3 regions of the Butyrivibrio proteoclasticus B316 genome follow, and region 3 is predicted to be linked to each of the others. Evidence: predicted binding sites of a transcription regulator. Region 3 holds the regulator's gene; each other region holds the start of a gene.
The links. The regulator HrcA, encoded in region 3, represses chaperone genes, less so after heat shock. The targets are predictions, from matches to a motif close to TGTTAGCACTCNNNNNNNNNGAGTGCTAACA.

Region 1: a site for HrcA is predicted at 3,606-3,636, ahead of BPR_RS02410 (Hsp20/alpha crystallin family protein). Genes of this name have one in related genera too.
Region 2: a site for HrcA is predicted at 3,605-3,635, ahead of BPR_RS01290 (Hsp20/alpha crystallin family protein). Genes of this name have one in related genera too.

Annotation. Positions count from the first base shown of each region.
Region 1 covers NC_014387.1:600,038-607,586, reverse strand. Annotated here, with positions in the region: gene BPR_RS02430 (ArnT family glycosyltransferase) at 1-312, opposite strand, end outside; gene BPR_RS02425 (thymidine kinase) at 435-1,046, opposite strand; gene BPR_RS02420 (mechanosensitive ion channel family protein) at 1,094-1,876, opposite strand; gene BPR_RS02415 (MBOAT family O-acyltransferase) at 1,931-3,304, opposite strand; gene BPR_RS02410 (Hsp20/alpha crystallin family protein) at 3,724-4,215, shown strand; gene BPR_RS02405 (superoxide dismutase) at 4,607-5,224, shown strand; gene BPR_RS02400 (hypothetical protein) at 5,329-5,535, opposite strand; gene BPR_RS02395 (bifunctional glycosyltransferase family 2/GtrA family protein) at 5,624-6,751, opposite strand; gene BPR_RS02390 (DUF6020 family protein) at 6,748-7,549, opposite strand, start outside.
Region 2 covers NC_014387.1:303,809-311,357, forward strand. Annotated here, with positions in the region: gene BPR_RS01265 (extracellular solute-binding protein) at 1-1,117, shown strand, start outside; gene BPR_RS01270 (NAD-dependent protein deacylase) at 1,323-2,081, shown strand; gene BPR_RS20260 (DUF951 domain-containing protein) at 2,146-2,319, shown strand; gene rpsF (30S ribosomal protein S6) at 2,429-2,716, shown strand; gene BPR_RS01280 (single-stranded DNA-binding protein) at 2,735-3,193, shown strand; gene rpsR (30S ribosomal protein S18) at 3,211-3,474, shown strand; gene BPR_RS01290 (Hsp20/alpha crystallin family protein) at 3,769-4,218, shown strand; gene BPR_RS01295 (DUF819 family protein) at 4,400-5,608, shown strand; gene BPR_RS01300 (M15 family metallopeptidase) at 5,610-6,251, shown strand; gene BPR_RS01305 (PP2C family protein-serine/threonine phosphatase) at 6,256-7,549, opposite strand, start outside.
Region 3 covers NC_014387.1:3,201,029-3,208,577, reverse strand. Annotated here, with positions in the region: gene BPR_RS21475 (S8 family serine peptidase) at 1-1,036, shown strand, start outside; gene BPR_RS13350 (fibronectin type III domain-containing protein) at 1,026-1,829, shown strand; gene hrcA (heat-inducible transcriptional repressor HrcA) at 2,047-3,078, shown strand; gene grpE (nucleotide exchange factor GrpE) at 3,126-3,827, shown strand; gene dnaK (molecular chaperone DnaK) at 3,908-5,791, shown strand; gene dnaJ (molecular chaperone DnaJ) at 5,903-7,078, shown strand; gene prmA (50S ribosomal protein L11 methyltransferase) at 7,179-7,549, shown strand, end outside.

The DNA of each region.
Region 1 (7,549 bases), 950 kb from region 3:
TATAGTCAAAAGACCTGCCACAGCCGAATAGAAACGAAGTCCCATAAGGTTTGTTCCAAAAATCTTAAACCCTATAAGAATTCCCCATAGTCCAAGAGGCGGTTTAGAGGCATAGTCAATTTGTCCTCTAAGGGTCGGAACAAGCCAGTTACCACTCTTGAACATTTCAAAAGCATTTATACCGTACCAAGCTTCATCAGTAACATTTATCGTACCGACATCCAATTTGTAGAAAAGCCTGATTATGATCACCGTAAAAAATGCAATCAACAAACAAATCTGTCTTGTTCTGTAAACATTAATATTTCTCATAATACCAAATCCCACTTACAATACTTCTACTAGTACAATTCTTCTAATACTACCAGTAATTCAAATCGCAAAAAGAATTACAAATATGTAACTCTCGTAAAAACCACTATGAATATCCCTGATCACTCCTCAACGTCCCTCTCTCTCGGGCCGCTTACTTCTCCTGATATAAAATGTCTCCTACATACGGAAACATAAGACTCATTGCCACCCATCATGATCTGCTCACCGCTTCTGACGATCTTGCCATTATGAACACGGGCATTAAAATGAGCCCTTCTGCCGCACCAGCAGACAGTAGGGACTTCCTCTATATAATTGGCAATCTCCATAAGTCGCTTGGAACCTGTGAAAAGATGACTCGTAAAATCAGTACGAAGTCCATAACAGATAACCGGAAGGTCATACTTATCCACAACAAGAGCCAGCATATCAACCTGCTCTTCTGTCAAAAACTGCGCTTCATCAACAATTACGCAGTCCAGTTCCTTCCATGAATCAGATTTCCCCGTGAGCCATTCATTCTGAACAGTCTCTAAAAACTCCTCAACAAATGTGCACTCTGCACTAAGTCCCATGCGGGATTTGACAGTTTTTTCCCCATCCCTGTTCTCTGTCTGAGGTTTCAGAATAATAGCGTTCTGCCCCTTCTCATAGTAATTGTAGCGCACCATCAGCGCATTTGCTGTCTTGGAGCTTCCCATTGCTCCATACCTGAAATATAACTTTCCCATACTTTCCCCCAATTATTTCTTGATTTGTATTATTACAGATCTTCTCCTCAAGACTCCCCTTGCAATACAACAAGCTTATTATATGGAATCTCGATTCCGGCATCTGCAAATCTCTTCATGATCTCAACAAGGCAATCTGAACATGTAGTTGGATTATCCTTGAAATCCCGGGTTTCCACTAGAACCCTCAATGTAACTCCGCTGTCCCCGCAGTTCTTGCACAGTACTTTGGGCCTTGCTCCATAATGGTTTGGATGCTGCTCAACAACGTCAGCCATGATATCCATAGCCTTCTGCATGTCAGTTCCATAGGCCACAGATACAGTTATAGGAAAAGAATAAGAGCGGTCCTGAGTGTAATTGATGACCGTAGCGCTTCCTACAACTGAGTTTGGCACATATATTCTCTCATTCTGATAAGTCTTGATAACAGTGTGACGAAGAGTTATATCCTCAACATAACCGGGATCAATAGAATCAATGGCAACTCTGTCTCCAATATCAAAAGGCCTTGACCTTGACGCAGAAAGGGCAATACCCGCAAACACGTTACTAAGCGTAGACTGGGCTGCAAGACCTATTACAACCGCCGCAATTCCTGATGATGCAATAGCTGTCTCCCAGGTCTTACTAAAGGCCGGAATTCCGCTAAGCGCAGTAAGAACCGCAACTGCCCAGAAAAATGCCATTATAATACCTTTTAGGAAAATAAGATGAAGCTTACCACGAAGCCTCTCCTTGCTAAAGAGTTTGTTCATCACTACATTAAGAATATAAGCGATGACAAACGGCAGAATATACTTTAAGAAAACATCCAAAACTTCTTTCATACTAATAATTCATACTCCCACAAATTCTTTTTCCATAAATTCTATTACATATACTCAGAAATTAAAATAAATAAACGGATTGTGCGCCCCAAGTATAAGAAATGAAACAGCCCACAAAAAGACAAATCCCACACAAAGAGGAGTTATAATTGCTGTCGCATTACCAATCTTAGTTTCACCAAGCTTTGCCCCCAAAACTTTAACTACAGGTGTAGAGAAAAGGACTCCAAGAATAAGAAAAGCTCCATATTCCCTCATGTTATATATCACTGTGTCATCAATAGTAAATCTATTGCCGTAATAGCCAACCATAGCAAGGCAATATTTGATTCCATAGGACAAACTTGATGAATTAAAGATTACCCATCCGAAGTTCACACATAAAAGTGTTACTATCTGCCATAAAACCTTAAAAGCAACTAGTTTTCTTTTATCCGGTTTGATCAGATATTTTTCAACTACCAGTAAAACGAAATATCCAAGCCCCCATGCTATAAATGTGTAATTAGCCCCATGCCAGATACCAGTCAAAAGCCATACTGCAAGCATATTTAGAATATGCCTCCAAAAAGGAACTCTTGATCCTCCGAGAGGAATATACACATAATCTCTAAACCAACTGCTGAGTGAAATATGCCATCTGCGCCAGAATTCTGTCACAGACTTTGAAACATATGGATAATTGAAGTTTTCAAGAAAATGAAAACCGAACATCTTACCCAGACCAATAGCCATGTCAGAGTATCCTGAAAAGTCAAAGAAAATCTGCAAGCTAAAGCATATTGCTCCCAACCACAGGAATGTCGGATTCGCTGTAGCTACATCAGTTCCAAAAGAGCTCGACGCAACCTCAGAAAGATTATTGGCTATGATCACTTTTTTTCCAAACCCTATCATAAAACGCCTAGCGCCATCAGCAAATGTCTCAATATCTGACGTTCTGTTAAGAATCTGATCCTCTATCGTAGAGTATCTGACTATAGGTCCTGCAATCAACTGCGGAAAAAAAGAAATATAAAGTGCCACATAAAGCGGATTCTTCTGAACCTTCACCGTTCCCTTATAAACATCGATCACATAGGACAGTGCCTGAAAGGTGAAAAAAGAAATGCCTATGGGCAAAGCTATTCCCTTAAGCTGCAGACTTGCGCCGCTGACTTTGTTAGCAATAGTAATTGCGAAATCAAGGTATTTGTACACAAATAGAATTCCTATGTTAAGAACAACATCCAAAACCATCAGAACTTTAGAAAACGCTTTATCTCTTTTCTTATCTATAATAAGTGCAAACAGATAGTTGAGCGCAATTGAGCCTATCATAACAAAAACAAATTTAGGCTCGCCGTATGCATAGAATCCAAGACTAGCTACCAGTAATATGTAATTTCTATATTTATCCTTAGAAATATAATACAGTACTAAAACCAAAGGCAAAAAATAAAACGTAAATAATAAACTTGAAAAAACCATTTTTTCCCAATTATCCTTAATTATTTCACTTTTTCGTTCTACCTATTGTATCATTTTTCTCCCAAAATAATAAGAGGCAGGAACTCCAAGTTCCTTAAGTGGCTTTAAGAGTGCGTTTTTTCTCCCTGCGCAGTTACTCTTGTAATGTAATCAACAAAGATAGCTCGTCTTAATTGGATACTTTTCCACTTCATAAATTTTTTAGAAAAAAGAATGTTGACATTCTGTTCCACATGTTCTATAACATACTTAAACAAATTGTTAGCAGTCTTTCAAGGTGAGTGCTAATTACATTTTGCACAAGGCTTGCGGATAGCTAACAACTTTCACAAAACCAACACTACAACAAATAATTATAGAAAAGGAGCGTGATTTTTATGTTGATGCCTATGCTTTGGAGTAACAATGATATTTTCGATGAGATGGATGATCTTTTTAACAGAGGATTCTGGGGATGGAATGATGACAGTTGCCGCAGAGACGGCACAAACCACGTAGATGATGCTCGCAGAAATGCTCTTGCAGGTAGCAGCCTCATGAGAACAGACGTGATTGAGAAGGATAACTGCTATCAGCTAGAAGCTGAGCTTCCCGGATTCAACAAGGAAGATATCAATATTGATCTCAAGGACAACCTGCTGACAATCAGCGCTTCCCACAGTGAGAACAAAGATGAGAAGGACAACGATGGCAAGTATATCCGCCGCGAGAGAAGATCTTCATCTTACCAGAGATCCTTCCGCGTAGAAGGCCTTAAGCCTGAAGATATCATCGCTCAGTACAGAAACGGAGTTCTGACCGTCAATATTCCCAAGAAGGAAGCACTTCCTGAGAAAGAGGAAGTTCACAGAATTGAGGTTAAGGACTGATGACCAAGTTGCATCCAGCTTTAGTTGATGTCATACTGGTAAATAATAGGTAAATGGATATTTATAGCTACAGCCCGGGAAATCCCGGGCTGCTTTTTTGCACTCAATACTGTTAATTTATATTAACTGTGCATCTATATAATTCTATATAATTACATCGCATCTATATAATCCTATATAATTCTATATAATTATGTCATATCTATATAATACGATATAATTCCATTTTATCTAAATAATCCTCATACCGTATATAAAAAGTCTTCATTCCATGTTAAAATATATTCACTATATCGTATATCATAATATAGTAAACAACTAAATATTTATCTCAATTATTCCTCGCAGTTCCTGGATGTTCTGCGAGGCTAACGCGAAAGGGGATGTTACAATGTTCGAACAGGTTAAACTTAGTTATGACGCAAATGCACTTGAGCCCCATCTTGATCAGCTGACCATTGAAACTCATTATGGTAAGCACCATGCTACTTACACCAAGACCTTTAACGAACTTGCAGAAAAAGCCGGTGTAGCAGGCAAATCAGTGGAAGAAATCCTTGGATCACTGGATCAGATTTCTGACGAGACACTTAGAAAAGGCCTTCGCAATCAGGGCGGCGGCTATTACAACCACAACCTGTATTTTGAAGCATTTTCTCCAAATCCTGCCAAGGCTCCTACAGGAAAACTCCTTGAAGCCATTAACAGAGACTGCGGAAGTGTCGAGAACTGTATAGATGCCCTGTCCAAGGCTGCTGCCGGACAGTTTGGCTCTGGCTGGTCATTCCTTTCTACAGATAAATCAGGTAAGCTCTATGTGAGCGCATCCCCTAATCAGGATAACCCTATCAGTGAGGGAACAGGCAGAACACCTATCCTGGCACTTGATGTCTGGGAGCACGCATACTACCTTAAGTACAAGAATCTCAGGCCTGACTACATCAAGGCATTTTGGGAAATCCTTGACTGGAAAGTAATAGAGGCTAACTACGAGAAAGCAATTGGATAATTCTGATCAGCGCTCGAGATAATAACGAAAATCAAGCCTGCAGGTATCGTCATGATACTTGCAGGCTTTTCAATAATAAATAGCTATATACGTCATATACTATTTTATTCCTCATCCTCATCATCCATCTCATCAAATGCAATGATCGAATCAATAATATCTTCAAAGTCCTCCTGGAGTTCTTCAAGAGTATCCCCTTCATAGGTATAAATATGACCGTCAATTTCCACTTCTCCTGTGTAGAAATCAAGCTTCTCATCATATTCTACTGTTCCGATGTATCCTTCGTATTCTAATTTTTCTTTTGACATTTCAATCCTCCAAAAAAGTGGGAAGTGGGAAATTTCTGGTATCTTCATTTCCCACTTTTTATAATCTATTTCCCACTTCACTTCCCACTTACTTATAAACTATTTCCCTCTGCACCACGAAGCTCAATAGGAACAGCACGCAGTCCACCGGAATCTTCACAACAAACTCAGGCACCATAGGTAGTAACCCGGTAAAAAATGTTACGAGTCCGCCACTAAGAAGCATTATGCAAACCGCAAGCACAAAATACTTGATCGCTGCCTGAGATTTACTGCCCTTCCCTTTGAACACAACCTTATAATTTATGAGAAAGTTATAAATTGCAGAAATCACTCTTGCAAGAATCGTTGCCAGCATTACATAACCTATAGCCACAGGTACATTTCTAAACATACTGCAGAAAATACTGAACATCACGATATCAACTATGCTAGATGAAAGTGATGAGAACAGAAACTTCACAAACACCGCATAAATCCTGATTGAATCAAGTATGGGATTAAAGTGACTGGACTTATTCTCCTCAAGGTAAATAGTCTTGATCGGCACTTCCACAATCTTAATGCCAAGTTCCTTGGTGGCAATCAGCATATTTGTCTCAAACTCAAAGCGTTCGCCCTTCTCTGTTAAAAGATATTTCATAAACGGAACGCTGATTCCGCGAAGCCCGGTCTGAGTATCGCTGATAGATAGTCCCAGTAAAAGCTTCATAACGCGGCTCGTAGTCTTGTTACCAAATACAGATCTGGCAGGAATTCCGGATTCGTTGAAATTGCGGCAGCCAAGGACAAGAGTCTCGCCTTGACATGAATCTACTTCATCCACTGCAACCAATGTACTACCGACATCTGAAGTAGTAGCATTATCTGACTTCCCAACGCATGCCTCAATCAGTGCCTTCTTACACTTCTCTATATCTTCCGTAGTATGCTGTCCATCTGAATCCGCAGTAATTACTCCCAAAAGATCCTCATAGGTATTCAGGCAATAGTTGAAAGAGGTCTTGAGTGCACGCCCCTTTCCCATATTCACAGCATGAGTCAGGACAGTAGCGCCTTTCTCAGAAGCACCTTCAAAAATCTGTCCAAACCTGGCCTTATCTGAGCCATCATTAACAACTATCACCGGGCCAAGCCCTGCATTATTAAGTTCATCTATTAGCCCTAACAGCTTCTCATCCGGCTCATAGGCCGGTATAATAATCGGTATTGTCATACTTTCTCCTCTACTTCAGCGTATAAATACAAGAAATACATTGGCTTTAAGATAAACGCAGCGTACGTGTACCTAAAGAGTGACGCATAGGAAAACAAAATCAGGCCTACTATAATGATCAGCGGCGGAAGGTACAAGATATTCCTCCCGGATTTCTTTTCCAAAGAATTAATGATCATGCATAGAATTATCAGCCACAGCGCTGATGCACTAGATGTGATCAATCTGAATCCCGGGATCACCTTCATTTTATCGTATAACTCTCCGCCAATATCATGTCCCAGAAATAGCTTGGAACTACGTGCAATCCCATAATCATTATCATAAATCCTGTTATCCCATATCCATTTTGGTTTAACGGGCCACCAGTACAGAATAGTATGATCTACAAAAGCATCTAAATACGCCTTAGGATGAGCTCTCATCATATCAAAATACAGCTTTGAGAAGTTCCCCCCTCGATTTGAAATCACGTCAAAATCAAATATACTTTTTAGTGGATCTATAATAGTCGGATCATAGTTTTCAACAATATCGTTCAAGCCTTTGCCTGTCTGCAAAAAGTCTTGAATACGCTCTTTTTCAGTCTCTGTTATCTCATTGTCCTGAACGGATCTGGCTATCTGCTGAACCTGAAGGGAAAGAGCCCTCGAAGCACTTACATTGCCAACTCCAAATGAAGGGTATATCACCGACATAACTATTACAGACATTACAGCTCCAATTACTACTGTTAGTCCTACTCTTCCAGACGTGCCCATATTTTTCAATAATGAGCTTACAGCTCTACTTTTACTA
Region 2 (7,549 bases), 660 kb from region 3:
CACATTCGTAACATGGTATCGTAAGGACTGGCTCAAAGATGCTGGCTTTGACAAGTATCCTGCTACAGCAACAGAGCTCCTTGATGCTTATGCTAAGATGACAGCAAATGGCCATGAGAACCTTCTTTCAGGATCTAAGGTAGCAGGCGCAGGCGCTGACCAGAACTACAGCTTCAGAGATTATCCACAGGATGAGAAGACATGGTGCACAACAGGCGACTACCAGATTCCTGCTCTTTCAACAGAAGCTCAGAAGAGACTTCTTAAGTGGAACAACAAGCTTTACAACGAAGGCTACATTAACCCAGAGTACTACCTCAGAGCTTCATCTGATGTAGAGGCTGACTTCATCAATGGCAAGGCATTTTCATGGAGCGGATACGTTTCATCTAACATGCAGGTTCTTCAGTCATTCTATGAGGCTAACCCAGATGCAGAGCTTGGTGTAGTTGTATGTGATGGCAAGTTCACACAGGATTCAACATGGGGCTCAAGCAATGCTTTCCGTCCTAACAATATCTTTGGTGCTATGATTGCATTTGCAAACAATGCAACAGAAGACGAAGTTAAGGCTGGTGAGATGTACCTTGAGTGGATGGCTCAGGATGAGAACCTCTTCACAATGCAGTGGGGTCTTGAAGGCGTAAACTTCAACTATGATGAGAATGGCAACCCTGTAGCAGTTGGCGATCAGACTGGTCTTGAAGAGCAGCAGGGTCACAACAACAACGTAGACTACTGGATGGTAGTTACAGCTTCTAAGTCATTTGGTGATATCGAGAAGGATATCGCAGCTATCAATCCTCAGGGACTTCCTCAGGACTTCTATGATGACCTTCTTGCTAACTACAAGGGTCAGCTCGCTCTTTACGAGGCTGGATACGCTAACGTTGACTGTCTGTTTGGTGGCTCACTTGAGTCTGTAACAGAGAACGGAACAGCTCTTAAGGAAGAAGTATATCCTGAGTACCGTGATCAGCTTGTAATGTGTGCTCCAGAAGAGTTTGATGCTCTTTATGATGAGCTTTCACAGAAGTATCTTGATGCAGGATATCAGGATGTTATCGACGAGAGACAGGAAATGTTTGACGCTGGTAACACAACAAAGCTTCAGTAATCACAGGGCAATAGGGAAAATTGCAATATTGAATAATTGGAGAGGTCAGGCTAAAAAAGTCTGGCCTCTCTTTCTGTCTTTTCCCAAGGTAAAAAACTTCCTGATGAGCCCGATAATAGGTCTCAAAGTGTGATAAAATAGATTTGCTAAGCAGAAAAAATGCTTGAAAATGGGATATATGCAACAAATAAGGAAAGGGGGAAACATGTCAGAACAGATACAAAAGTTAAAAGAGATGATAGATGCCTGCGACAATATTGTATTTTTTGGCGGAGCAGGTGTTTCTACGGAAAGCGGGATTCCGGATTTTAGAAGTAAAGATGGTCTGTACAATCAGCATGATGTGAGATTTGATCAGTATCAGCCGGAATATCTTTTAAGCCATAGCTGTCTGGTCTATGAGCCGCAGGTTTACTACGAATTCCATAGACAGAAGATGGATACCAGGAACATTGAGCCCAATGATGCTCATAAATATCTGGCAGCTCTTGAGAAGCTTGGTAAGCTCAAAGGTATCGTAACTCAGAATATTGACGGACTTCATCAGAAGGCCGGAAGCGTGGCTGTATACGAGATTCACGGAAGTGCTCTTAGAAACTATTGTATGAGCTGTGGAAAAGAGTATCCTGAGGATTATATCTTTGAATCTAAAGAGCCTATTCCCAGATGTAGCTGTGGCGGAATAATTCGTCCTGATATCACATTGTATGAGGAAGGACTTCCTGATGACCAGGTGGATGGTGCGATCAAAGCAATTTCAGCCGCAGAAATGCTGATCATCGGAGGCACATCACTTACGGTTTATCCGGCAGCTTCTTTTATTAATTATTTCAGGGGCAAGTATCTGGTCATTATTAATGAAAGCGAGATATCCGTAAGAGCGGCTGAGAATACTCTTGTGATAAAAGAGAAAATCGGCAAAGTGTTCCGTGAACTGGCTGGATTACAGGGTATTAGTTTATAAAAATATTATCTCTATGATCAGTATATTTCAGAATAAATATAGGAAATAAGCAGTATCAATTTATATGGATATACAAGTAGGAAACATTATTAAATTAAAGAAACAACATCCTTGCGGTAACTATGAATGGGAAGTATTACGAGTGGGAGCGGATTTTAGGCTTAAGTGCATGGGGTGCGGCCATCAGATCATGGTTCCAAGAAAAAATGTGGAAAAAAACATACGTGGCATTAGGTAAAATAATGCTTGCAATTCTTGCGAAATTATGATAATATTCCATTCTGTGATAAATTCCTTGCTACGTTAATGAAAAATGTAGCCAGAGACCAAAAGGAGGTAACAATAGCATGAACAAATACGAATTAGCCGTTGTTGTTAGTGCAAAGATCGAAGACGATGCCAGAACAGCAGTCATCGAGAAGGTTAAGAAGACTATCGAGAAGCATGGTGGTCAGATTACTAACGTAGATGATTGGGGTAAGAAGAAGCTCGCTTATGAGATCGAGAAAATGACAGAAGGCTTCTACTACTTCATCCAGTTCGACGCTGAGGCAACAACTCCAGCAGAGATCGAATCACGTATGCGTATTATGGATGGCGTCATCAGATATTTATGCGTTAAGAACGAGGCTTAAATAGAAGAGGACGAAAATATGAACAAAGTTATACTTATGGGTCGTCTTACAAGAGACCCCGACGTTAGATATTCTCAGGGAGAGACAGCTAGCTGCGTAGCAAGATATACACTCGCAGTTGACAGGAGATTTGCCAGAAGAGACAGCCAGGATGCTCAGACAGCTGATTTCATTCAGATCGTAGCATTTGGCAAGGCTGGTGAATTTGCTGAGAAGTATTTCAGAAAAGGTACCAAAGTTATCGTAACGGGACGCATCCAGACTGGTAGCTATACCAACAAGGATGGCGTAAAAGTATACACAACTGATGTAGTTGCGGAAGATCAGGAATTCGCTGAATCCAAGAATTCATCTGCTTCAAACGGTGGAAACTTCGGATCAGAAATGCCAAGTAATAACGAACCTGCACCTTCAGCAGCTGGGGATGGCTTCATGAACATTCCTGAAGGAATTGACGAGGAGCTTCCTTTTAACTAATTTAGGAGGTAAATACAATGGCTTTCACAAAGTCTGATAAGTCCGATGCTCCTATGAGGAGAAAGGGCGGAATGCACAGAAGAAAGAAAGTTTGCGTTTTCTGTGGCAAGGATAATGTAATTGATTACAAGGATACAGCTAAGCTTAAGAAGTTCGTTTCTGAGAGCGGCAAGATTCTTCCTAGAAGAATCACAGGTAACTGCGCTAAGCACCAGAGAGAGCTTACATCAGCAGTTAAGAGAGCAAGACATCTTGCACTCATGCCTTACGTAGCTGAGTAATTAGTAATACATAAGATAAGTATTGAAGACACTTTTTAGAAGAGATTCTAAAAAGTGTCTTTTTTAATAGCGATTAGGTACTTGCTGAGATATTAATTTTGTCTTGTAAGATACAAGCCATTTTTATCCAAATTAGCACTCTCTATTGACGAGTGCTAATTATAGTGTTATACATAAAGTAGAACAAAGGAACAGAGAAGACCGTTAGGACTTACAGTTTCCGAAGATCTAAACCCTCCGTCCCAATGCTCATTAACAGTTAACAATTGTTTTTGTGCAAAGGAGGTAAGTATTATGTTAGCACCTAGTATTTTTGAAGAGAATTTTATTGATGATCTGTTTGGTTTCCCAATGAAAGAGTTTGACGACATGGAGCGCAAGCTTTATGGCAGAAAAGCTAACCGGATGATGAAGACTGACATAAGGGAAAAAGAAAACAATTATGAAGTTTCAATTGATCTGCCTGGCTTTAAGAAGGAAGAGATAACAGTAGAACTTGATAATGGTTACCTTACTATCAGCGCAGCAAAAGGTCTTGATAAAGATCAGAATGATAAGAAGGGCAAACTTATCAGACAGGAGAGATACGCAGGGTCTATGACAAGGAGCTTCTATATTGGCGAAAATGTTGAGAAGGAAGACATCGAAGCTACCTATAGACATGGAGTATTGACGCTGACAATGCCTAAGAAGGCATTGGAAAAGAAGATTCCGGAAAAGAATCTGATAGCAATCGAAGGATAATGTGATATATAAAAGCGCTTCTTAGGAGAAATCCTAAGAAGCGCTTTTTTGTTGCACAAGACCGGCAAGCAAATGTCACAAAAGATAAAATTAATTTCTTTTTTATAACCATAGTACTTTTATTATCGTATCATAAATTAGGTAGAAAAAATAAACAGCCATTTTAGGGGGAGAATTTCTTATGTCTATTATTTCTGAAAGTAACAATTGGGCACTGATCTCAATAATGTTCTTATCAAGCTTTGTAGCAATTTATCTCGAGCAGAAATACAAATGGGCAGCCAAAATTTCAGGCGCAGTCATAACGCTTTTAATAGCAGTTATTTTGACAAATATCAATGTCATTCCGGCAAGCGCACCGGTGTTTGACGATATAGTCTGGGGGTATGCGGTTCCGCTGGCAATTCCATTACTGCTGCTTAATGCCAACATTTTTAAGATATGGAAGGATACAGGCAGACTTCTTTTTATATTCCTGATAGGGGCAGCAGGAACGCTGGTAGGAGCAATTGCAGGCACTGCTTTATTAGGCAAAGTAGTAGATGGGCTTCCCGGTGTTGCGGCGATGATGACAGGCTCATATATAGGTGGTGGTGTGAACTTCACAGCCGTTGCAGATGCCTTTCATGTAGATGGGATGCTTATTTCTTCCGCCACTGTAGCTGATAACCTGAACATGGCTATATATTTTATGATCCTTATAGGTATCGCTTCAAGCGTTTGGTTTAGAAAGCACTTTCCTCATCCTCATATTGAAGAAGTAGAGCAGAATGGAAATACTGAAAATGGACAGACTCTGGCTGCGCAGTACTGGGAAAGGTCAGATATTTCGTTAAAAGACATAGCGGCAGCTTTTGCGTATGCAGCCATAGTTGTTATGTTCTCTAAGCTTATAGCAGGTTTTTTATCAGACACTATTCCTCAGAGTAACGCCTTTCTAAAGATGCTTAATACCTTCTTTGGAAGCCAGTATGTGTGGATAACTAATATATCTATGATATTTGCATCTTGTTTTGAGAAGCAGGCAAAAGAGATCCATGGGGCTAAGGAATTGGGAACATGGCTCATTTATCTGTTTTATTTTGTTATTGGTGTTCCGGCATCAATTTTAATGATAATAAAGAATGCACCGATTCTTCTGCTTTTCTGCTTTATCCTGGTTGTTTTCAATATGCTGTTTTGCTTTGTATTTGGTAAGCTATTTAAATTTAATCTTGAGGAAATCATTGTTGCCTCAAATGCAAATATTGGAGGCCCTACAACGGCAGCAGGAATGGCTATATCACAGGGCTGGAGTAAACTTGTTGGGCCGTGTATGCTTGTGGGAACCTTTGGTTACGTCATTGGTACATGGCTGGGTATTGTTGTCGGATCAATATTAGGAGCATGATATGAGTGTTGAACAAAAGAATGTGATATCTAATGACTCATCAGACTTTGTAAATATCGCAGATGTAGCTTCTGACGTTATTTATGAAATACGCTATTATTCATCATATAACTTTATCGGAGACAGAATTGATGGATATGAAGCGCCTGTAGCTCTTTTGACTTTAGAAGCGGCACGTGCCCTTAAAAGCGCAAGTGATGATTTTCTTAAGGAAGGTTTTAGGATTAAGATTTATGATGCCTTCAGGCCGCAGAGGGCTGTGGATCATTTTGTAAGATGGGCCGGTGATCTATCAGATCAGCGAATGAAGGATATCTTTTACCCAAATGTGGATAAAGACAAGCTTTTTGCCTTGGGCTTTATCGCTGAGCATTCAGGGCATAGCAGAGGAAGTACAGTTGATATTACTTTATTTGATATGGCCAAGGGCTGCGATGCAGATATGGGTGGTTATTTCGATTTATTTGGAGAGGCAAGCAAAAGCGATTATGACAAAGTCACAAGGACTCAGCGTCATAATCGCATGTTGTTAAAAGATATAATGACTAATAATGGATTTACTCCTTACTCGGAGGAATGGTGGCATTTTACTCTGCAAGATGAGCCATTTCCGGATACATATTTTGATTTTCCGGTTCGATGAGAAGTTAGTAGAACCTGATGCCGAGCATAGTGATGTCATCAAACTGCGGAGCTTCGCCTACAAAGTCATCAATAGATTTCTTGACACCTTCACAAAGACTTCCCATATTTTCGTCAGGAGCATTATTGAGAGCTTCGATCAATCTGTCATTACCAAAGAGCTCGTTATTTGCATCTGTGGCTTCAGTAACACCATCTGTATAGCAGAATAGGACATCACCATGACCAAGCTCAAATTCGTGTTCTTTAAACTTGAGACCTTCAAGTGTAGCAACGGCCATGGAGTGCTTGTAAATAGAAAGCTCAAATTCTCCACCGGCTCTTCTAATGGCAGGATGTTCATGGCCTGCATTGGCAGCAACACCCTTTCCGGTTTTGATATTTAATATAGCAAACCATACTGTGACGAAATATCCTGCTTCATTGCCTTCACAGAGCTGATTATTGGCATATTCGAGAACTTCTGAAGGTGAACCTCCAAGCAGAGCGCGGTTCTTGATAAGAGTCTTGGCAATGACCATAAATAGAGCTGCGGGAACTCCTTTTCCTGATACATCTGCAACGACAAGTCCAAGATGACTGTCATCAATCTCAAATACATCGTAGAAATCTCCACCAACTTCTTTTGCGGGATTCATCGAGGCAAAAACATCATATTCTTTTTTATCTGAAAACTTGGGGAAAATCTTGGGAAGCATGTCAGCCTGTATTTTGGTGGCGACATTAAGCTCTGCTCCCATTCTCTCTCGCTCGGCAGTAACAGCAGTCAGATTTGCAATATAATCTTTGATATCCTGCTCCATACGCTTCATAGCATCAGAAAGATTTTCGATTTCATCTCCTGTATGAATATTAACTTTGGAGAATATTTCATCCTCTTCGTGATTTCCGTAAGCAATGGCAGCGTTAGAGAGAATATTGATAGGACTTACAATTGTCTTTTGCGACATGATGATCTGAAGAGCACAAATAATAGCTGCAGCTATCAGCGATACAACAAAAAGAATGACCAGGAAATTGGCGATAGCTCTCTTGATATCGACCATAGAAAGATCAACAAAGCTGTAGGCAATTACATTTCCGGCTTCATCATATATAGGAGAGCCGGCTGATACCAGCCATCCATATTCCGTGGTGTTGGTAGTATATGGATCAAATCCGGCATCGGGATTATCTAAAATTGAATAGTTTATTTCAAGCAGAGTATCAAAATCTCCGGGGCTGCAAGGTTCATCGGAACTATCAGCTATATAAACAGTGTTTTTTAATACTGGATCAATGCAGATAATGTAAATGGAC
Region 3 (7,549 bases):
CTACGAGGATACTCAGCTTGAGAACTATGCAGCATTCATTTATCAGGGCCAGTGGGAGAATTACATCCAGTATCTTGATCTCATGTGGAAAGGAACTGATAAGGATGGTAATGCTCTTGAAGATGGTGTAGAAGTTGATGTTACACTTGAGGCAGTTCCAAGCTACTATGATAATGTAGAAGATCCAACTACACTTAAGGGTAAGGGACTTTACCTTACAACACCTATTGCTATCGATAATACTGAGCCTGAAATTGTAGGTGCTGCTCAGAATGAAGATGGCAAGTACAATATTTCTGTTTATGATAACAGATATGTATCATCTGTTCTTATACTTAACAGAAATGGCGATATCGTTAGCAGATATGCTGTTAACCAGCTTGAAAAGGGTGTTGATTCTGTAGTTACTATTGATGCTCCTGAAGATGTTTTCTATGTAGAAGTATTTGACTATGCTTTGAATACATCTGTATATCGTTTCAATAACACAGGTCATGCTGATACTAAGTTTGTAACAGAGATCACTTTGGATAAGACAGAAGTATCTGTAAGAGAGCGCTCTAGAACACAGGTAGTTGCAACAGTTGGTCCTAAGTGGCTTGAAGAAGGCTATGACGGAGTAGAATGGACATCTTCTGATGAGAGCGTTGCAACAGTAAATGCAAACGGTGTCATCACAGGTGTTAAGGAAGGAACAGCTGTAGTAACAGCTACAACAGTTGCTACTGATAAGGATGGCAATCATCTTTCAGCTGAAGTAAAAGTAACAGTTACAAAGCGCGGCGGCTGGAATGGCACAGAAGATCCTGATGATGAGTCCGTTGAGGATGCAAGCACAGATAATTCTTCTGTAGATGAAACAGCAGTTGATGAAGCTGATGAGGATTCATCTGAAGAAATATTCTATGATATTAACGATGAGAAAAAAGATAATTCAGCCGATGAGGCTAGTGTAGAAGCTAGTGCAGAAAGCTCAGATTCATCTGCAGATGCAGCTTCAGAAGAAACTACAGAAGGAGGAGAGAATGATGATTAAGTCTATTAAAAAAGCTTTCGTTCTCGGAATGACTTCACTTATTCTTTTCGCTGGACTGCCTGCAACAACAGCACATGCGGCTGACAGCGAACCAATTCATACAGTTACAAGTGTATCAGGTAAGGAAAGCAATCCTGTTGTTACATATGAACTTAAGTTTGATAAAACAAGAGTTACTGATGGAAGAATAGCAGTTTTATATGATCCTGAAGTTCTCACACTTGCACAGGGTAAGGGAAACGTCAATTTCAGCGAAAGAGACTTCAACAAGGATTATAAGGAAGGCGACCAGACAGGTGTTTCTTTCGCATTCGTACATGATGAAGGCAAGTATGTTAAGGGATCTCTTTTAACACTTACATTCTATGTTAAACCTGGAATTGAGAGCCAGAGTACTACATTTAAAACAGAAGTATTCCAGATAAGTGATGGCGATAAAGATGTTTTGACAAATGTTGTACTTGATGATACGGTTGAGGTTGGAAGACCTAAGCTTGTAGCTCCTGCAAATGTTCAGGCTACACAGGGACTTATCGGAGTAGATGTATCATGGGATGAAGTTCCGGGTGCTGATGGCTACACAGTTTACCGTGCTGAGTCAGAAAATGGAACATATAAAGTGCTTGGTTCAACTTCTGGAAACAGCTACAATAACTTATGGGTAAACAAGAACAGAACATATTATTTCCAGGTTAAGGCTTACCAGAAGCAGGGCAAGGAAAAAGTTTATTCTGAGCCATCTGCTCCAGTATCTATAAAAGTTAAAGGTCTGCTTGAGAAATTAGGCGGCTGATATATTAGTTAATAAGTAGGAGCTTGCTTTTAGCAGGCTCCTATTTCTATGAAAAAAGACTATTAACATTTATTTTATAAAAGCAAGGTTGACATGTGAGCTTCATAGTGATAACTTATGATACAGAAGATGTTAGCACTCAAATGAAGTGAGTGCTAACACTTCAAAAATCAATACCATTCCAATGAATTTACCGGTGATTACAGAGGAAGGGCTTATGGAATTAGACGAGAGAAAAAGAAAAATACTTCATGCTATAGTCAAGAATTATTTGGAAACGGGAGAGCCTGTTGGCAGTAGAACGATTTCCAAATATACAGACCTTAACCTTAGCTCAGCTACAATACGTAATGAAATGGCAGACCTTGAAGAGATGGGGCTTATAATTCAGCCGCACACCTCAGCCGGACGTATTCCATCAGATATGGGCTACAGAGTATATGTTGATGAGATGCTCAGGGACAAGGAAGCTGAAGTTGAGAACATGAAGGAAATGCTTCTTGATAAGGAAGAGAAGCTTGAGAATCTTCTCAAGCAGGTGGCCAAGACTCTTGCAGTTGATACGAATTACGCCACTATGATCTCTGCTCCTCAGATCAGGAAGAATAAACTTAAATTCATACAGATATCCAAGGTTGATGATGAACATCTGTTGGCAACCATAGTGATAGAAGGCAATGTTATCAAGAACAAGATCATCACTGTAGAGGAAGTACTTGATGATGCTACGATGCTCAAGCTTAACATCTTGATGAATACCAGACTTGACGGACTTGCTGTTGAGGACATAAATCTTGGATTAATAGCTGCAGTCAAGCAGGAAGCGGGAATCCATAGTGAGATCATCGGCAATGTTATAGATGCAGCAGCAGAGTCAATTACAGCAGATGAGGATCTTCAGATATATACAAGTGGTACGATGAATATTTTCAAGTATCCGGAGCTTACAGATTCTGCCAAGGCCAGCGAATTGATCAGTACCTTTGAAGATACCAAGGACTTGTCCAGTATCGTAGAGGGAACTCTTTCAGCAGACGCCGAGGAGACTGGAATTCAGGTATACATAGGTAATGAAACTCCTGTCCAGGCCATGAAGGATTGCAGTGTTGTAACAGCAACATATGAGCTCGGAGATGGAATGAAGGGTACAGTTGGTATCATCGGACCTAAGAGAATGGATTACGACAAGGTAATCACTACACTTAAGAATATGAGGCATGCGCTTGATGATCTGTATAAGAAGGATTAGCAAATGTGCATTTTGAGATAGAAAGATTTGTATAGGAGGCAGTTGATTTGAGTAACACAGACAAGAACAAGCCTGTAAGCGAGCAGGACAAAGAAGTCCTTGAGAATATCATGGAAGAACTTGAGGCTGAAGCCAAAGAGAAGGCTGAGGCTACAGATAAAAAGGCTGACGAGGCAGCAGATAGTGCTGCTGAGACAGAGACTGTAGCTGAAGAGACATCTGAGGATACAGCTGAAGATAAGACTTCTGAAGACAATGCCGAAGGCAAGGAACACAAGAAAAAGAATCCTTTCGCCAAGAAGGACAAGAAAGATCCACTTAAAGAAAAAGTTGACGAGCTTAATGACCGTGTCATGAGACAGATGGCTGAGTTCGATAACTTCAGGAAGAGAACTGACAAAGAGAAGGCTCAGATGTTTGAGCAGGGTCAGAGTAATGTATTAGAGAAGCTTCTTCCTGTTATAGACAATTTTGAGAGAGGCCTTGCAGCAGTTCCAGAAAATGAAAAAGATGGAGCTTTTGCAGAAGGCATGAACAAGATTTACAAGCAGCTTGTTACAGAGCTTGAAAATCTTGGGGTAACCCCGATTGAAGCTGTGGGTAAAGAGTTTGATCCAAATCTTCACAATGCAGTAATGCAGGTAGAAAGTGGAGAATATGAATCAGGAATAGTTGCACAGGAACTTCAAAAGGGATATAAATTCCACGACACCGTGCTCAGACATAGCATGGTAGCTGTTGCACAATAAGTGATATAGGATTGCAGCAATTAAGCAATCCGAAAATTCAGATGATTTGTACATTATTCAAATAAACGGAGGAAAATAAGATGAGTAAGATTATCGGTATCGATCTTGGTACAACAAATAGCTGCGTAGCAGTTATGGAAGGCGGACAGCCTACAGTTATCGCTAACGCTGAAGGCGCAAGAACAACACCTTCTATCGTAGCTTTTACAAAGAATGGAGAGAGAATAGTAGGTGAGCCTGCTAAGCGTCAGGCAGTAACTAATGCAGATAATACAATTGCTTCAATTAAGAGAGATATGGGTACAGACAATGGTCGTACAATTGATGGCAAGAAGTATTCTCCTCAGCAGATTTCAGCTATGATTCTTCAGAAGCTGAAGGCTGATGCAGAGCAGTATCTCGGCGAAAAAGTAACAGAGGCAGTTATCACAGTTCCTGCATATTTCAATGATGCACAGCGTCAGGCAACTAAGGATGCAGGTAAGATTGCAGGTCTTGAGGTTAAGAGAATTATCAACGAGCCTACAGCAGCAGCTCTTGCTTATGGTCTTGATAATGAAAAAGAACAGAAGATCATGGTTTATGACCTTGGTGGTGGTACATTCGATGTATCTATCATTGATATCGGTGATGGCGTTATCGAAGTTCTTTCAACAAATGGTGATACACATCTTGGTGGTGATGACTTCGACCAGGCAATCATCAACTGGATGGTTCAGGATTTCAAGAATAAAGAGGGCGTAGACCTTTCCGGTGATAAGATGGCTATGCAGAGACTTAAGGAAGCTGCAGAGAAGGCCAAGAAGGAACTTTCTTCTTCTACAACAACTAACATCAACCTTCCATTCATTTCAGCAGGCGCAGATGGCCCTAAGCACTTTGATGTAGATCTTACAAGAGCTAAGTTCGAAGAACTTATTCATGATCTTGTAGAGAGAACAGCTATTCCTGTTCAGAACGCTATGAAGGATGCTGGTCTTACAAATGCAGATATCGGTAAGGTTCTCCTTGTTGGTGGATCAACTCGTGTTCCTTGCGTTGTTGAGAAGGTTAAACAGCTTACAGGTCAGGAACCTTCCAAGAACCTTAACCCTGATGAGTGCGTAGCTATCGGTGCTTCTATCCAGGGTGGTAAGCTTGCCGGCGATGCAGGTGCAGGTGATATCCTTCTTCTTGATGTAACACCTCTTTCACTTTCTATCGAGACAATGGGTGGTGTTGCTACAAGACTTATCGAGCGTAACACAACAATCCCTACCAAGAAGAGCCAGGTATTCTCAACTGCTGCTGATAACCAGACAGCTGTAGATATCAACGTACTTCAGGGTGAGAGACAGTTTGCCAAGGACAATAAGTCACTTGGACAGTTCAGACTTGATGGAATTCCTCCAGCAATGAGAGGAGTACCTCAGATCGAGGTTACATTCGATATCGATGCAAACGGTATCGTTAACGTATCAGCTAAGGATCTTGGAACAGGTAAGGAGCAGCACATCACTATCACAGCTGGTTCTAACATGTCAGATGAAGATATCGATAAGGCTGTTAAAGAGGCTCAGGAGTATGAGGCTCAGGACAAGAAGCGTAAGGAAGGAATCGATGCACGTAATGATGCAGATGCATTCGTATTCCAGACAGAGAAAGCTCTTCAGGATGTTGGAGATAAGGTAGATGCTTCTCAGAAACAGACTGTAGAAGACGATATCAAGGCTCTCAAGGAACTCCTTGAGCAGACTAAGGATAAAGAACTTTCAGACTCTGAGATTGATTCTCTTAAGAGCCAGAAAGAAAAGCTCATGAACGACGCTCAAGCAGTTTTTGCTAAGATGTATGAGAATGCTCAGGGAGCAGCTGGTGCTGGTCCAAACATGGGAGCAGGTGCAGGCCCTGATATGGGAGGCGCTTCTCAGAACACTTCTGCAGGTGATGACAACGTTGTTGATGGAGATTATAGAGAAGTTTAATTCTTTTATAATTTTATTTTACTGATGATGGTATTATACTGTTACTGTTCACTACAAAGGCGCAGTGAACAGTAGCAGTATGCTTATTATATAGAATTATTCAGGAGTAATATGGCAGAACAGAAGCGTGATTATTATGAAGTCCTTGGCGTAAGTAAAGGCGCAAGTGAGGATGAGATTAAAAAAGCATACAGAGTGCTTGCCAAGAAGTATCATCCGGATATGAACCCGGGAGATGAGGCTGCAGCTGAGAAGTTTAAAGAGGCATCAGAGGCTTATGCTGTACTGAGTGACCCGGAGAAGAGACGTCAGTATGATCAGTTTGGTCATGCTGCATTTGATGGCGGTCAGGGCGGCTTTGGTGGCTTTGATTTCAATGGTGCTGATTTCGGAGATATTTTCGGAGATATATTTGGAGATTTCTTTGGTGGCGGCAGAGCCAGAGGCGGTGCAAGAACAGGCCCTTCCAAGGGTGCTAATTTGCGTGCCAGCGTGAGGATCACATTCCTTGAGGCTGTATTTGGATGTGAGAAAGAGCTTGAGCTTACCATCAAGGATCCATGCCCAACATGTCATGGTACAGGTGCTAAGCCCGGAACATCAGCTCAGACATGTTCTAAGTGTGGTGGTAAGGGACAGATTGTTTATACTCAGCAGTCATTCTTTGGAACTGTCAGAAATGTTCAGACATGTCCTGAATGTGGTGGTACCGGTAAGGTTATCAAGGACAAGTGCGTGGATTGCCACGGCACAGGGTACATTGCCAGCAGGAAGAAGATCAAGGTTTCAATTCCTGCAGGTATAGATAATGGTCAGAGCGTCAGAATCAGAGAAAAGGGTGAGCCCGGAGTTAATGGCGGACCTAGAGGAGACCTTTTAGTAGAGGTAGTTGTATCAGATCATCCTATTTTCCAAAGAGAAGGATATGATATTTACTCCGTAGTTCCGATGTCATTTGCTATTGCTACCCTTGGTGGCACAGTTATCATTGATACTGTAGATGGTAAGGTAGCTTATGATGTTAAGCCGGGAACACAGACTGATACCAGAGTAAGACTTCGTGGAAAGGGCGTTCCTTCACTTAGAGACAAGGATTCAAGAGGCGATCATTATGTGACTCTTGTAGTTCAGATCCCTGAGAAGATTTCCAAGGAAGCCAAGGAACTTCTCAAGCAGTTTGATGAGAAGACAGGTGATTCTCTTGGAGCAGCAGACAGAGTTATGGGCGGCAGTGATGATAAAGGCCCGGACAATGGTGGCAGGAAAAAGAAGGGCTTCTTCAAGTAAAATTCATAAAATATTGACAGATATGTTATACTTCCGTAGTTAAAGTAGTGTATATTAACTACGGAAGTATTTGTGCGTTATATATAGAGGATAATTTATTATGAAATGGATGAGATTTAGAGTACGTACCAATGAAGAATCTGAAGATATCATTATCAGCTATTTGGAGGATATAGGACTTGAGGGTGCACAGATTGAAGATAACGCACCTCTTTCAGCAGCTGATAAAGAGCAGATGTTCATAGATGCTCCTGAGCTTGAACCTGATGAGAAGGATACCGGAATTGACAGTGGTGTGGCTTATCTTAATTTCTTTTTGGAGATTGACGATGAGAATATGCTTACAGTCGAACTTCCTGATGAGAACGGAGAATATGTACAGGAGAAGAGAACTCCTGAGCAGATGCAGGCGGCTATCAGAGAGAAGCTTGATGAACTTAAGAGCTTTTCAGATATTGGAGATGGCACTAT